DNA from 3 places in the Lysinibacillus sp. Bpr_S20 genome. Region 2 is predicted to be linked to each of the others. Evidence: riboswitches for the same ligand, from Rfam matches in the RefSeq annotation. Region 2 holds a riboswitch; each other region holds the start of a gene.
The links. Region 2 has a riboswitch for S-adenosylmethionine ahead of MWJ95_RS17145 (methionine ABC transporter ATP-binding protein). Riboswitches for the same ligand answer to the same signal wherever they lie in the genome.
Positions count from the first base shown of each region.

Region 1: linked by a shared signal. The riboswitch ahead of metA (homoserine O-acetyltransferase MetA) and the one ahead of MWJ95_RS17145 (methionine ABC transporter ATP-binding protein) in region 2 are both predicted to bind S-adenosylmethionine.
Region 3: linked by a shared signal. The riboswitch ahead of MWJ95_RS23070 (bifunctional homocysteine S-methyltransferase/methylenetetrahydrofolate reductase) and the one ahead of MWJ95_RS17145 (methionine ABC transporter ATP-binding protein) in region 2 are both predicted to bind S-adenosylmethionine.

Region 1 covers NZ_JALNLQ010000005.1:250,244-254,874, forward strand. The annotation lists gene MWJ95_RS15030 (TSUP family transporter) at 590-1,372, opposite strand; gene MWJ95_RS15035 (TrmB family transcriptional regulator) at 1,499-2,281, shown strand; gene MWJ95_RS15040 (nucleotide excision repair endonuclease) at 2,363-2,734, opposite strand; SAM riboswitch class I at 2,929-3,038, shown strand; gene metA (homoserine O-acetyltransferase MetA) at 3,180-4,115, shown strand; gene MWJ95_RS15050 (GerAB/ArcD/ProY family transporter) at 4,268-4,631, opposite strand, start outside.
Region 2 covers NZ_JALNLQ010000007.1:100,773-105,403, forward strand. The annotation lists gene MWJ95_RS17135 (MetQ/NlpA family ABC transporter substrate-binding protein) at 211-1,068, opposite strand; gene MWJ95_RS17140 (methionine ABC transporter permease) at 1,132-1,800, opposite strand; gene MWJ95_RS17145 (methionine ABC transporter ATP-binding protein) at 1,790-2,818, opposite strand; SAM riboswitch class I at 2,954-3,058, opposite strand; gene MWJ95_RS17150 (thioredoxin family protein) at 3,123-3,425, opposite strand; gene MWJ95_RS17155 (toprim domain-containing protein) at 3,442-3,783, opposite strand; gene gcvH (glycine cleavage system protein GcvH) at 3,968-4,348, opposite strand; gene MWJ95_RS17165 (arsenate reductase family protein) at 4,488-4,631, opposite strand, start outside.
Region 3 covers NZ_JALNLQ010000016.1:30,019-34,649, reverse strand. The annotation lists gene MWJ95_RS23070 (bifunctional homocysteine S-methyltransferase/methylenetetrahydrofolate reductase) at 1-1,436, opposite strand, end outside; SAM riboswitch class I at 1,525-1,624, opposite strand; gene MWJ95_RS23065 (protoporphyrinogen oxidase) at 1,741-3,129, opposite strand; gene MWJ95_RS23060 (protoglobin domain-containing protein) at 3,511-4,631, opposite strand, start outside.

The DNA of each region.
Region 1 (4,631 bases), on a different contig from region 2:
AATGAATGAGATGGATAAAACCTTCGAAGCGACGGAAAGAATCTCCGAAGTGGCGGATAGAACCTTCAAAATAATGGATAGAACGTCCAAAGTCGTGGAAAGAACCTCTGGATTCGGGGATAGAACTTGAAACGACGGAAAGAATCTCCGAAGTGGCGGATAAAACCTTCGAAATGATGGATAGAACCTCCGAAGTGGCGGATAGAACCTTCAAAATGATGGATAGAACGTCCAAAGTCGTGGAAAGAACCTCAGGATTCGTGGATAGAACTTGAAACGACGGATAGAACCTTCGAAGTGATGGATAGAACCTTCGAAATGATGGATAGAACGTCCAAAGTAGTGGAAAGAACCCCAGGATTCGTGGATAGAACTTGAAGCGACGGATAGAACCTTCGAAATGATGGATAGAACTCGAAGCGACGGTTAGAATCTTCAAAACGACGGAAAGAATCATTGGAACGACGGAAAGAATCCTCGAAGCGACGGAAAGAATCAATGGAACGACGGATACAACTTGAAGTGGAGGAAATAATCTCTTCGAAATGAAGGGATAGAAAGTTCGTCGACAAACTAAAACGCCGTAGAGTTAGATATCTACGGCGTTTTTTATATAATCATACGCATTTTTAGTGAGCAAGGTAATCGTTACGATAATAAATAATATGCGAACAAAGCCGCTACCTTTTTTTATCGCCATTCGGGATCCCATAGTTGCACCGGCAATTTGAGCGATCCCCATCAGTAAACCGTAGACATAATGAATTTGACCTAAGTAGGCGAACATTAAAAGGCCCGCAAAATTACTTGCTAAGTTTAAAAATTTGGCATTTCCTGCTGCCTTTAAAAAATCAAAGCCGATTAATAAAAAGCTAAAAATTAAAAATGAGCCAGTTCCTGGACCGAGAAATCCATCATAAAAACCAATGCAAAATAACAATAACATGAATAAAACTAAGTGCGTAAATTTTAAATTTTTGACTGCAGCTACTGAACCCCAGTCTTTTTTGAAGATTGTATAGACTGCAACAGCTGCAAGCATTATAAGCATTAGTGGTTTTAGTAATTCAGGATTGATTAAATGTACGGTCCATGCACCAAAAAGCGATCCAATAAAGGCTAGGGGAAAGTATTTGAGTACCGAACGAATTTCTAGTTGACCGGAACGATAGAAGGAAATAGTTGATGTTAAAGACCCCATTGTACCAGCAAGCTTATTGGTTGCTACGGCTGCTGCTGGATTTAACCCCGCAAACATAAGGGCAGGTAATGCAATTAAGCCACCACCCCCAACGACCGCATCCACAAAGGCGGCTAAAAACCCAAAAGATAGTAACAATATGACTACATTTAAATCTACATCAAATAGCATGTTTACACCTCTTTAGATAGTTACTACTGAAATAGTAACTAAAATTCATTAAGCTGTAAAGACCTATTTTTTTCGTTGGCTTATCTTCATAGCCTTGTCTTATAATAGAGGAAATGGAGGGATTCGATGGAATTATTAATCGCCCAATTAAAAGAACTGGGATTCACAGAATATGAAGCAAAGGCCTATACGGCACTCGTACAAAATAAACATGTTAGTGCCTATCAAGTAAGTAAAAATTCCGGTATCCCACGCGCAAGAATATATGACATACTTAATGGACTCGTTGAAAAAGGGTTAGTATTAAAAGAAGAAACGGCAGATCAAACGACATACTCAGCCATTCCAGTTGCTGTGTTTTTACAACAAATTCAGCACCGTTGGCAATCGAATTTCACATCAATTAGTGATCAATTAGAAAAATTAGAGGTAGAAGAGCAGGAAGCGGAGCATAAGGTTGTCACCTTAAAAGGAAAAGAGGCAATCGTCAATTATTGTCAGTCATTATTAAAAAAAGCGGAGAAAAAAGTTATATTATCGATGTGGGAAGATATGTTTGAAGAATTGAGAGAGGATATACAAGAGGTCTCTCAACATATTCCGGTTCATGGCATTTCATTGTATGTGGATGAAAATATTGCTTCCATAGACCAGCATCGTATTACAAACTATACGAAGAAAACCTCCACACCGCATTGGTTTATCCTGTCAGTAGATAGTCAAGAGATGATTTATGGTCATTCACCGTCAAATCAAGAAATGGCCTTTATTACAAATGATCCTGTTCATATTTACTTATTAGAGGATTATATATGGCATGACGTGCTGGTCAATCGACTATTAAAGCGCGATGATCAGGAACTTGAGGAATGGATTACTAAAGAACGAAAAGCCTTTTTCTTAGATTAAAAAAAGAATCTGCAAGCCATCAGTGTAGTAAGCTACATAGATGACGAGCAGATTCTTTTTTGTTAAAAAGTATTTTTTATTTTAATAAAAAACTTTATCAACATTGTATTTAGCGCGGAATGTATTGATCGCGTATGTTTCGTAAATTTCACGTTCCATTGGATCATCTACTTCATACACTTCAATTTTGAAAACTTCATCACGGTGATTTTTCATCGGAGACACATTATCCTCAAAATGCTTTTTAATACGTTGGCGAATTTTACGTGCTTTACCGACAAATAATAATTCATTCTGTTCATTGTAGAATAAGAATATGCCGCCTTTTTCACGTGTGATTTTATGGAAGTCAATAAAACCGAAGTATGGAGTGATTGGTACATCACCTGGCTTTAAATCTTGTTCGCGTTGGCGAATTACTAAATCTGGTTTTGGGAATTCAATTTTAATCAAACTTTTCACGTTCCTCTCTGTTACTAAAGGTATATGTTAACATAATTACAGCTTGTTTACCATAAAATATGTAGACATAACTTTCACATTAGTGTTAAACAAATACCATAATGACATGCATGATTAATAACGAAATATTCTATGTATTATTGATATTCTTAATTGTTCATGTTACAATTCTTTTTAATTAAATAATCTTATCAAGAGAAGTTGAGGGATTTGGCCCGATGACGCTTCAGCAACCTCTAACAAAAGTTAGAAAGGTGCTAATTCCAGCAAAGGATTATCCTTTGAGAGATAAGAGTGAACGTGGACTTAATCCTTCTCATTCTATCTCATATGGAATGAGAGGGATTTTTTAATTTTAAGTCTTATTGAGGTTTGCGGGGTGCCCGTTGCACTAATTGATTTCAACAGAGAGAAATAAAAGAGAGGGGAATGCAAGATGCCAATTAATATTCCAAAAAACTTACCAGCTGGAGAACATTTACGAGAGGAAAAAATCTTCGTAATGGAAGAGGATAGAGCAAAAACGCAACAAATCCGGCCGTTAAATATCTTAATTTTAAACTTAATGCCAGAAAAAGAAAAAACAGAGCTGCAATTACTTCGTTTATTGGGGAATACACCGTTACAAGTGAATATTACATTTTTAAATACCGCTACGCATGAATCGAAAAATGTCAGTAAATCACATTTGCAGTTATTTTATACGACTTTCAATCAAATTCGCCATCGCCGCTATGACGGCATGATTATTACGGGTGCACCAGTAGAAAAAATGGCATTTGAAGACGTGAACTATTGGCAGGAAATTTCACAAATTATGGATTGGTCAAAGCATAACGTAACATCGGTTCTACATATATGTTGGGGCGCACAAGCGGCATTATATCATCATTATGGTATCGGCAAAATTGAGCTTTCTTCTAAATGTTCAGGTGTCTATTCTCATGTCATTACGGATTTAACAGTGGATTTAGTACGAGGTTTTAGTGATTTATTTACGGCACCACATTCTCGTTATACATCTGTTTCGATTGATGAAGTCCGCAACCATCCTGATTTACGATTACTGTCTTATTCAGAAGATGCTGGCGTTTTCATCGTGCAATCTAAGGATAATAAAAATATCATGATTACCGGTCATCTAGAATACGATGCGACAACGTTAGCTGATGAGTATAATCGTGATGTCGCGAAAGGATTAGATATTGAGGTACCGGTGAATTACTTCCCAAATGACGATCCAGTAAATGAACCACTTAATACGTGGCGTGCCCATACGCATTTATTATTCTCGAATTGGTTGAATTACTACGTTTACCAAGAAACACCATACGAATGGGATTTTGTTGATGAGATTGAATATCATATTTAATTTCTTTCAGCACTTGTCTTTTGTAGCGTAAGCTCAGAAGTAAATGTAAAGAAAAAATGATGACCTTGATTACGTCAGGGGCATCATTTTTTAATTTCTCTATACTTAAACTTCATGTCATTCACGGCTTCCGGAGATAAACTACTATGCTGTTATTTATCTGATGAATTTCCACTCCTATCACTATTTGGTGTATTGCCTGTATCACTTTCATTTTGAGTAGAATTATTGCTATCACTGCTACTGTCACTTTGGTTAGAATTATCGCTACTACTATCATTTTGAGTGGAATGATGGTTGTTGCTACTACTATCACTCTGACTAAAATTCTCGCTATTGCTACTATTACCATCCTGAGCAGAATTATTGCTATTGCTACTACTATCACCCTGAGCAGAATTCTCGTTATTGCTACTACTGTCACTCTGACTAGAATTATTGCTATTGCTACTACTATCACCCTGAGCAGAATTCTCGTTATTGCTACTACTGTTACTCTGAGTAGAATTATTGCTA
Region 2 (4,631 bases):
ATTTTTCAGATAAGTTATGCTTATATACCCTTTCAAACCATTTTAAAACTGTCTGGTCATTTTATCGACAGACACCGCAGAGAATTAACATCCGCTTGCACCGAAAGCCCCAGATCGATGGGGCATTTATACTTGCAAATTTAAAAGGGTATGTAAGCTGTTCACTTACATACCCTTTTAGATAACTTTTAACGTCTTTTAGCGGATGTATTATTTAACTGGTACAACTGAGCCTTTCCATTCTTCAATGATGAAGTCTTGGATTTCTTTAGATTTTAATACTTCTACTAATTTTTTAATTTCTTTTTTTGTTTCATCTCCTGCACGTACAGCGATAATATTTACATAAGGAGATTCTTTATCTTCAAGAGAAATTGCATCTTTCAGTGGATTTAGTCCGTTGTCGATTGCGTAATTTGAATTGATAAGAACTGCATCACCTTCATTATTTTCATACATTTGTACAAGCATTTCAGGCGCGGTATTTGCATCGAATTTGAAGTTTTTAGGGTTGTCTACGATATCTTTAATTTCTGCTGCTGTTTTATTAACACCATCTTTTAATTTAATTAAGCCCTTAGCTTCTAACAATGAAAGCATACGACCGTGATCTGCAACTGAGCTAGAAAGTAAAATTGTTGCACCTTTTGGTAGCTCCTCAAGAGATTTATATTTTTTAGAGTAAATTCCGATTGGTTCAATGTGAATAGCACCAGCATTGACAAAGTCATAACCATTCTCTTTTATGCTAAGCTCTAAGTATGGTACGTGTTGGAAGTAGTTTGCATCAAGTTCGCCAGATTCTAAATGTTGGTTTGGTGTTACATAGTCTTGATACGTTTCAATTTTAAGATCGATACCTTCTTTTGCTAAAATTGGCTTTGCTTTTTCCAGAATAACTGCATGTGGTGTATTAGAAGCACCTATTGTTAATGTTACATTTTCTTTACTGTCTGATTTATCACCAGATGATGCGTTTGAGTTTGTATCTTCTTTTTTACCAGCACCACAAGCAGCTAAAGCTAGTACTAATACTGATAAAAATAATCCTGTTAATAACTTCTTCATTTTATGACTCTCCCTTTTTTATATAAAATATGTTAACGGTATAAAACCGAGATAACCTCAGATTTAGCGTTTATCTGTTTTGACTGTAATGAAGTCGCCAATCCATTGAATAACAAACACTACTATTAAGATTAATATAGTCGCCATTAATGTTACATCCTCGCGATTACGTTGGAACCCATCTAAGAATGCTAAGTTTCCTAGACCGCCTGCACCAATAATACCTGCCATCGCAGTATAGCCAACAAGTGCCACAGCCGTTACAGTAATACCTGAAATAAGCGCGGGTAAAGATTCTGGAATTAATACTTTCCAAATAATTGTCGACGTTTTTGCACCCATTGAACGAGCCGCCTCAATAACACCCTTATCAATCTCGCGTAAAGAAATTAATACCATTCTCGCATAGAATGGTGCAGCTCCAATAATTAGGGCTGGTAACGCTGCATTTGCACCACGAATTGTACCGAGTAAAAATTTGGTAAATGGAATTAATAAGATAATCAGTACAATAAATGGAATCGAGCGGAAAATGTTAACGATTGATCCTGTTAAAAAGTTCACCAATTTATTGGCCCATAGTTGATTCGGACTTGATAAAAATAATAAGATTCCAATTACTAATCCAAGTATAAATGTGATCACCGTAGCGATTGTTGTCATATACAAAGTTTCATACGTAGCTTGCCACATTTTGTCCCAGTCGACATTTGGAAAGACACTAGTTAGCATTTGCAATCACCTCCGTTTGTACTTCGTCTGTATTTAAGTAACTAAGTGCAGCAGCAACATTCGCCTCTGAGCCATCTATTTGCACAATAAGTGTACCGTACGCGCCATTTTTGGTTTGTGAAATATTCCCATGCACAATACTTACTTCTACATCAAATTGTTTCACAAGATGTGAAATGACTGGCTGCTCTGTTTTTTCTCCTACAAAGATTAGCTTAACAAGTTGTCCACTAGGGTAATTAGCTTTAATTTGTGCCACCGTTTCCTGTGTTTCCTTTGTATCTGTAATTTGTGAAACGAATTTTTTCGTAATAGCAGCTTGTGGAGCTTGGAATACCTGTAAGACCTCACCACGCTCTACAATTTCTCCAGCTTCCATAACCGCTACACGATGACAAATTTTACGAATAACGTGCATTTCATGTGTGATTAACACAATCGTTAAACCTAATCGTTCGTTAATATCGACAAGTAGATCAAGAATAGCATCGGTTGTCTCCGGATCGAGTGCGGATGTTGCCTCATCACAAAGCAATACCTCTGGATTATTAGCAAGCGCACGAGCAATACCTACACGTTGCTTTTGTCCCCCTGATAGTTGTGATGGATAGGCATTCTCGCGCCCTTCTAAGCCAACGAGTGTAATCAATTCTTTCACACGTGCCTCACGTTTTGCCTTTGGAACGCCTGCGATTTCTAACGGGAATGCGATGTTTTCTGCAACCGTTCTAGACCAAAGTAAATTGAAATGTTGGAAAATCATACTGACCTTTTGTCTAGCATCCCGGAGCTTCTTCCCCTTTATGGATGAAAATTCTTGATTGTTAACCGTCACCGTACCAGATGTAGGCTTTTCTAAACCGTTTAATAAGCGAATCATTGTACTCTTACCAGCGCCACTATAGCCGATGATGCCAAAAATTTCACCTTGATTGATCGTAAGGCTGACATCTTTGACTGCTGTTAATTCGCCATTCGCGGTTTTGTAATTTTTCGTAATATTTTGAAGATTGATCATAGCGAATTCTCCTTTTCTCTTATCAAATATGCCTCGGCATAATTGCGTTCAATATTTCAGCGGATGTTTGAAATAAAAAACCCCTTCACTTATAGACAAGTAGAAGGGGTCACGTAACTAATACGTTGAACCGTTCTCTCATCTTTCAAAGATAAAATCTTTGTGTGATTTGGCACCTTTTCACTTTGTGATGGTTGCCGGGCTTCATAGGGCACTTCCCTCCGCCGCTCTTTATAAGAGTTCGATATATTTATTGTTTTTTTAATATATTTGTTACTTTACCACGCAAGTAATATTCAGTCAATTAGTTTTTTAACAATTCGTATAAATATGGTACAGATTGAAAAGCATAAACCTTTTCTGTCACTTTTCCGCCCTCACATATGAGTAAACATGGTACACTTTCAATTTTATGATCATAAGCTATTTGCTCTATAAAATTAATATTCGCTTTACCGACCTGTAGCTGCGGCAGCAATTGCTCAACAACCGTCATCATTTTCGATGCAACTGCACACGTTCCACACATTGGCGTATATAAATAAAAGGCAGCCTTTTCACCGGACTGGATAACCCCGTCCCACTGCTCTTTTGACCATTCTTCCATCTTTTTTCACGCAACCTTATAAAATATATTCATTATGGATTGAGAAATGTGCACGAAGCAATATTGCCGCTAACACTTTCCTCGGAGTTGTCTCAACTTCCTTATACGTTGGCATCGTACGTAAATGTTCAGCCTCTGGATAATGTCTGTCCATTAATGCTCGTAACTTATCACCCGATGTATCTGCATCAAAAAATGTATAAAGCTCACAACCCTCATATGGATCGAGGAGTTCTTCTAATTGATGCACACCAATTGTACCATTCGTGCAAAGTATTTTTACATCTTCATTTAAAATAGGTTCAATTTGAAGCTTATCCGAACGACCTTCGACAATTACGCATTTCCCCTCGAACATCACGCCACCCCCATTTAGACATATCCCTTATAACTCATTATATCAATAAACTTTGTCGTTGATACAGTTAGACACCTATTGATAAGGGAATATACTTGCATTTCCTCACCAATTATTGTGTAGGATGAATGAAGATAATAAAAAACGCCGGTAGTTTCCGACGTTTTTCTGTTTCAGGCTTGTCTTATTCTGCAATCATTTCTTCGTATTGCTCAGCTGTCATAAGCTTTTCAACTTCTGATGCATCAGCAGGCTCTACAACGATCATCCATGCTTTTTCATATGGTGATTCATTAACGAATTCTGGGCTATCTTCTAAATCTGCATTTACTTCAACTACTGTACCTGAGATTGGTGCGTATAATTCAGAAACTGTTTTTACAGATTCTACGCTACCGAATGGATCATCAGTTTTGATTTCGTCGCCAACTTGTGGAAGTTCAACGAAAACGATATCTCCTAGTTCAGCTTGTGCGAAGTGAGAAATACCGATACGTACTTTACCATCTTCTACTTTTACCCATTCATGCTCTTCAGAGTATCGTAAGTCTTTAGGTGTGCTCATGCAAAAAACCCCTCCATAAATATGTAATATATTCACTTTCAGTTTGCCATACTTCTACCATAAAAACAAGAATCAATTATGCCTCAGTATAATTGCGTCCGGAATCGAATTTGCCCTTGCTGATAGAAGGTAAAAGCAGTTATTTCCAAGTTTGCTCAAAATCTGATTCTTTAAACCCTAAAGTAACTTTTTTTCCATCGGTTACAATTGGACGTTTAATCAACATACCATCTGAAGCAAGCAGTTCCAGCTGCTGCTCTTCAGTCATTTCAGCAAGCTTATC
Region 3 (4,631 bases), on a different contig from region 2:
GAGACAGCCCGATCTAGTACCCGTACATTAGGATTAAAGGCAGCCGCTACAGAGAAATTCGCCTTTTTACGAAGTGGTTTCCCTGAGAACGATACTCCTTCATTTAACTGTTTTATTAATTGGATAAGCTCCATTGAAGAGACATCATAAACGCTAGCTGCCCCTGGGAAATCGCCTACCTTTGTTGGATCTCCGGTAACTGCTAAAATATCATGGATCCCTAATGCATTTAATCCCATCAAATGTGATTGAAGACCAATTAAATTGCGATCTCGACATGTTATATGCGTTAACGGGCGTACTCCGTGGGTCTCTTTCAGCAAGGCTCCCATTGCGATATTACTAATCCTTGGAGAAGCAAGTGAATTATCTGCCATCATGACGACATCTGCGCCCGCCTCATATAATTTTTTCGCACCTGCAATAAAGCCTTCGATCTCTAAATGTCTTGGAGTATCTAACTCTACTATAACTGAGCGTTCACGTTTTACTTTTACATGTAATGGCTCATAATTTGCTGGTTCTGCATCGCGTACAACCGCTACTTTTTCTGGCTTTGCATACTTTTCCTCGATCGGGGATAGTTCCTCTATGTACTTTTTCGCTGCCGCAATATGCTTTGGTGTCGTACCACAACAGCCACCAATTAAACGTACCCCTTGATCACGAAGCTCTACAGCTGCTCGGCCAAAATAATCTGCCTCTGACTCATATACGACACGACCATCTTCTAAATCAAGAAGAGAGGCGTTCGGATATGCTGACAAAAATGCCTTCTTAGGAAGCTCTACACCTTCAAATGCTTGTATAGTATGGTGAGGACCTAAGCGACAGTTAACACCTACGATATCAGCACCTAGCGCTTCAAGTTCATGTAAGGCGTTATTTAACCTCATTCCATTTTGTAAAATTCCTGGTTCGTGCATTGAAACTTGAGCAATAATCGGTAATTTTGTTTTAGCTCGTAGCATTGTTAAAGTCGCTGTTAGCTCTTCAAAATCATAATAGGTTTCAAGTAGAAGGCCGTCTGGATTTCCTGCAAGTAAGATAGAGGCCTGCTCATCAACAGTTGCTAAAATTTCCTCTAACGTTGCATCACTCTTTCGAATACCTCGGATTCCCCCAATAGTACCTAAAACAAATTGTCCTCCATCTGCTGCTGCTCGTTTAGCAATCGTTATAGCAGCTTCATTAAATTGCTGTACACGAGATTCAAGTCCATAACGGGCTAATTTTATGGCGTTAGCTCCGTAAGTGTTCGTTTGAATAATATCGGCACCAGCTGCTATATACTCTCTATGGATCTTTTCAATTAATTCCGGTCTCTGTACATTCATTTCCTCATGGCAGTACTCCAAGCCATAGCCGTATAAAACTGTACCAATTGCACCATCTGCTGTAAGAACATGCGTTTTCAACCTTTCAAGCAATCCCATAAAACCAGCCTCTCTTCCCTTATCTTTAAAATAAAAAAAGCCTTCTTTCACAAAAAAAGAAGGCTTTAACGTTTCGTAATTGTTTTCCTTCTCATCTTCGACACAGCTGTCTTCTGGATTTAGCACCTGACAATAAGTTGGTTGCTGAAGCTTCATAGGGCCAGTCCCTCTGCTTCTCTTGATAAGAATGTAGTATGAATTTTTTAAATAATTAAAAGAATCATATCGTTTACGAACGAACGAGTCAAGACTATTTCACTTAACAAAGGATAATTTTTACGAAAAATCATATATTTTTAAACAATTACAATAGTTTTTCAGCAAGTTCCTCACCAATTTTTTTACCATTTTGAATACATGCACCTATGCCTACACCAAAATAAGAGCATCCCGCTATTGATAAATTTGGATAGTTTTTCTCAAGCTCTTGTACGAGACCTTGCAATGCTTCACGGTGCGCCAAATCATACTTTGGCATCTGGTCGATCCATTTTGTCACGTCAACCACAGTTGGTTTTTCCTCAATCCCTAGACTCTTTCTTACATCCTCTAGAGCAACTGCTGCTAACTCTTCATCTGTCATCATACGCAATCTATCATACTCAGGGTTAATGCTCTTATAAAAAAGTCGTACAAGTAATTTCCCTTCTGCTGAAGTGTGTTTCCACTTGCGACTTGTCCACGTTGCTGCATTACAAATAACATCCGAATTATGTGACACAATATAGCCTGTTCCATCTGCTGGTAATCTATTATCAGGCACATCAAATCCTAAATAAATCGTAATTGCGGATGCAGTATTAAATTGTTCAAAATAACTGTTCAAAGAGGCATCCTGCAATAAACTTTGTACCGATTCATTTGGAAGGGCCAAAACAACATGATTTGCTTCAATCGTTTTACCGTTTGCTAAAGTAACAGCGTATTGATTCTCCTGCTTTTTAACACTAGTAGTGGCAATTCCTTTTATAATTTCTACATCCGTTAATGTTTCTTCAAGTCGATCAATTAGTGATGATAAACCATTTTTAAACGAAATAAATTTCTTATTGGCAGATTTGATAAATTGTTCCCTGTTTGCATTGAAACCTTTAATAATACTGCCGTAATCATTTTTGTAATCAATTAAATACGGTAAAGTGGAAGCAATTGAAAGTTGATTTAAATCTCCAGAATATACACCTGCCAGTACAGGTGCTATTTGGTTTTGAACAAGCTCCTCCCCTAAGTAATACGTTAAAAATTCCCCAATAGAACTTTCCTTGGTAAATCCTTCATTTGGCATTGTTAAATCCTTCAATGCTTCTTTTTTACCTTCCTCTGATACAAGCGTGCTTTCCTCAAGAGATTGTAAGCTCATAGGAATACCGAATGTTGAGTCTGCTGGGATAGGATGTAACTCATTATTTGTGTAAATATACGAAATACCCGTTTCGTTGTACACAAGATTTTGTTCAAAATTTAGTTCCTCTACTAACTCCATGACACCTTTATGACGCGCTACAATAGAATCTGCTCCTGTTTCCATGATGAATCCTTGTTTATATGCAGAGTGTAGCTTGCCACCAAGGTATGTATTTTTTTCAACAAGCACAAGCTTTACATCTAAGTTTTTCTCCTGAGCTTGGCGTTGTAAATAATGCATCGTACATAATCCCGTAACTCCGCCACCTAATACAACAACTGTTTTCATATTAACCGCCCCTATTTTTAGTTCTATATTCAGTATAAACTTTTTTTACCGAAAATTACGCTAAAGCCTTTACAAATTTAGCAAAAATAGAGGCTGGGACAAAAAGAAAAAATGTTAGACCGAGATACAAACGGCCTAACATTTTTTTAATTTAGGAAGGAAAATTAAACTCAGTGAAGTGAAAAAGTTATTACCCATTTTCGCTATTTTTCAAAATAATCGAGTTCTGTCCCAGCCTCTACTTTTTTCTATGTTCATGTACTTATATTGAACTTACAATCACATACTCGCTAGAGTTTTTTATCACCTAACGGATAGTATATATTAACAGTTGCTATAGTGTATTTAAAGAGTGTAAGCGCCTTTGTTCTTTTCTCATCATCAATTTAAATTCTGTGCAAAGCTAGCTAATTTTCCAGCTGAATTTTTCACTTCGTTAAAGGCGATCCCTAATTCACTTAGTACTTCTGCTATTGCTTGCACTTCTTTTTCCATCCGACCATTTTGATCTTTAGCTTCAGTCATAGCTTCCAGTATGTTAGTAAATTGTCCTTCGGTTTGAACCATATTTTCCTCACCAGAGGCTACCTCTTCTTGAATATTACTAAGCGAATGAACAAGTTTATCTGTCCGTTCATTCGTTTTATGTAGTAACGTCGCTACCGATGTGACAGACTCCTTTGTTTGAATCGATAGTTTTCGTACTTCATCTGCAACAACACTAAAGCCTTTACCCGCTTCTCCAGCACGAGCCGCTTCTATTGCCGCATTTAAAGCTAACAAATTCGTTTGATTAGCAATATTTGTTACAACATTCATAATCGATTCCATTTCCTTTGACATATCTGTCAACTGTGTAATATTCTCCGTTATATCATTAAGCGAATAAATAATATTACTCATGTTTTGTGATTGACTCTTTAACCGTTCACGACCTTCTAATGCCTGACTCTCAGCCATAGTCGACACTTGAAGTGATTTTTTCGCTAATTGTTTAATTTCGTCTGATCTTCCACTTAAGCGATGAAATGAATTGTTCGTTTCCTGAGATATTGCGGCAAGACCTTCCGATGACTCTACAATTTCTTTCTCTATCGCTTCTTTTCTACGTTCCATCTTTTCATGAAGTTGCTCAATTGTCTGCTCAAACGCCTCTAAAACCAACTGTTGCTCAAAATTAGAAATTTTTGAGATGGCTCGAATTGTATTGAGCTGATCCATTGGATGATTAACATGTTCTTCAACTAAGTCAATAAATGATGCTGCTAAATCTTGAAAGGCGCAAATATACCATTGTGTTTTAAGCCCGATATGAACATGCACTTTAGCAATTTTAACTCGTCTTTCATAAAATTCATCATCAATCGTCCCATTAAACATTTCAATAATATGACGTCGTAATGTAATTTTCAGCTTCTCCACAGAACTATGTTGATTAATAATATCTACTAAACTACGTTCAGTTCCAATCATTTCATAAAATCGATTAACAATATTATCAA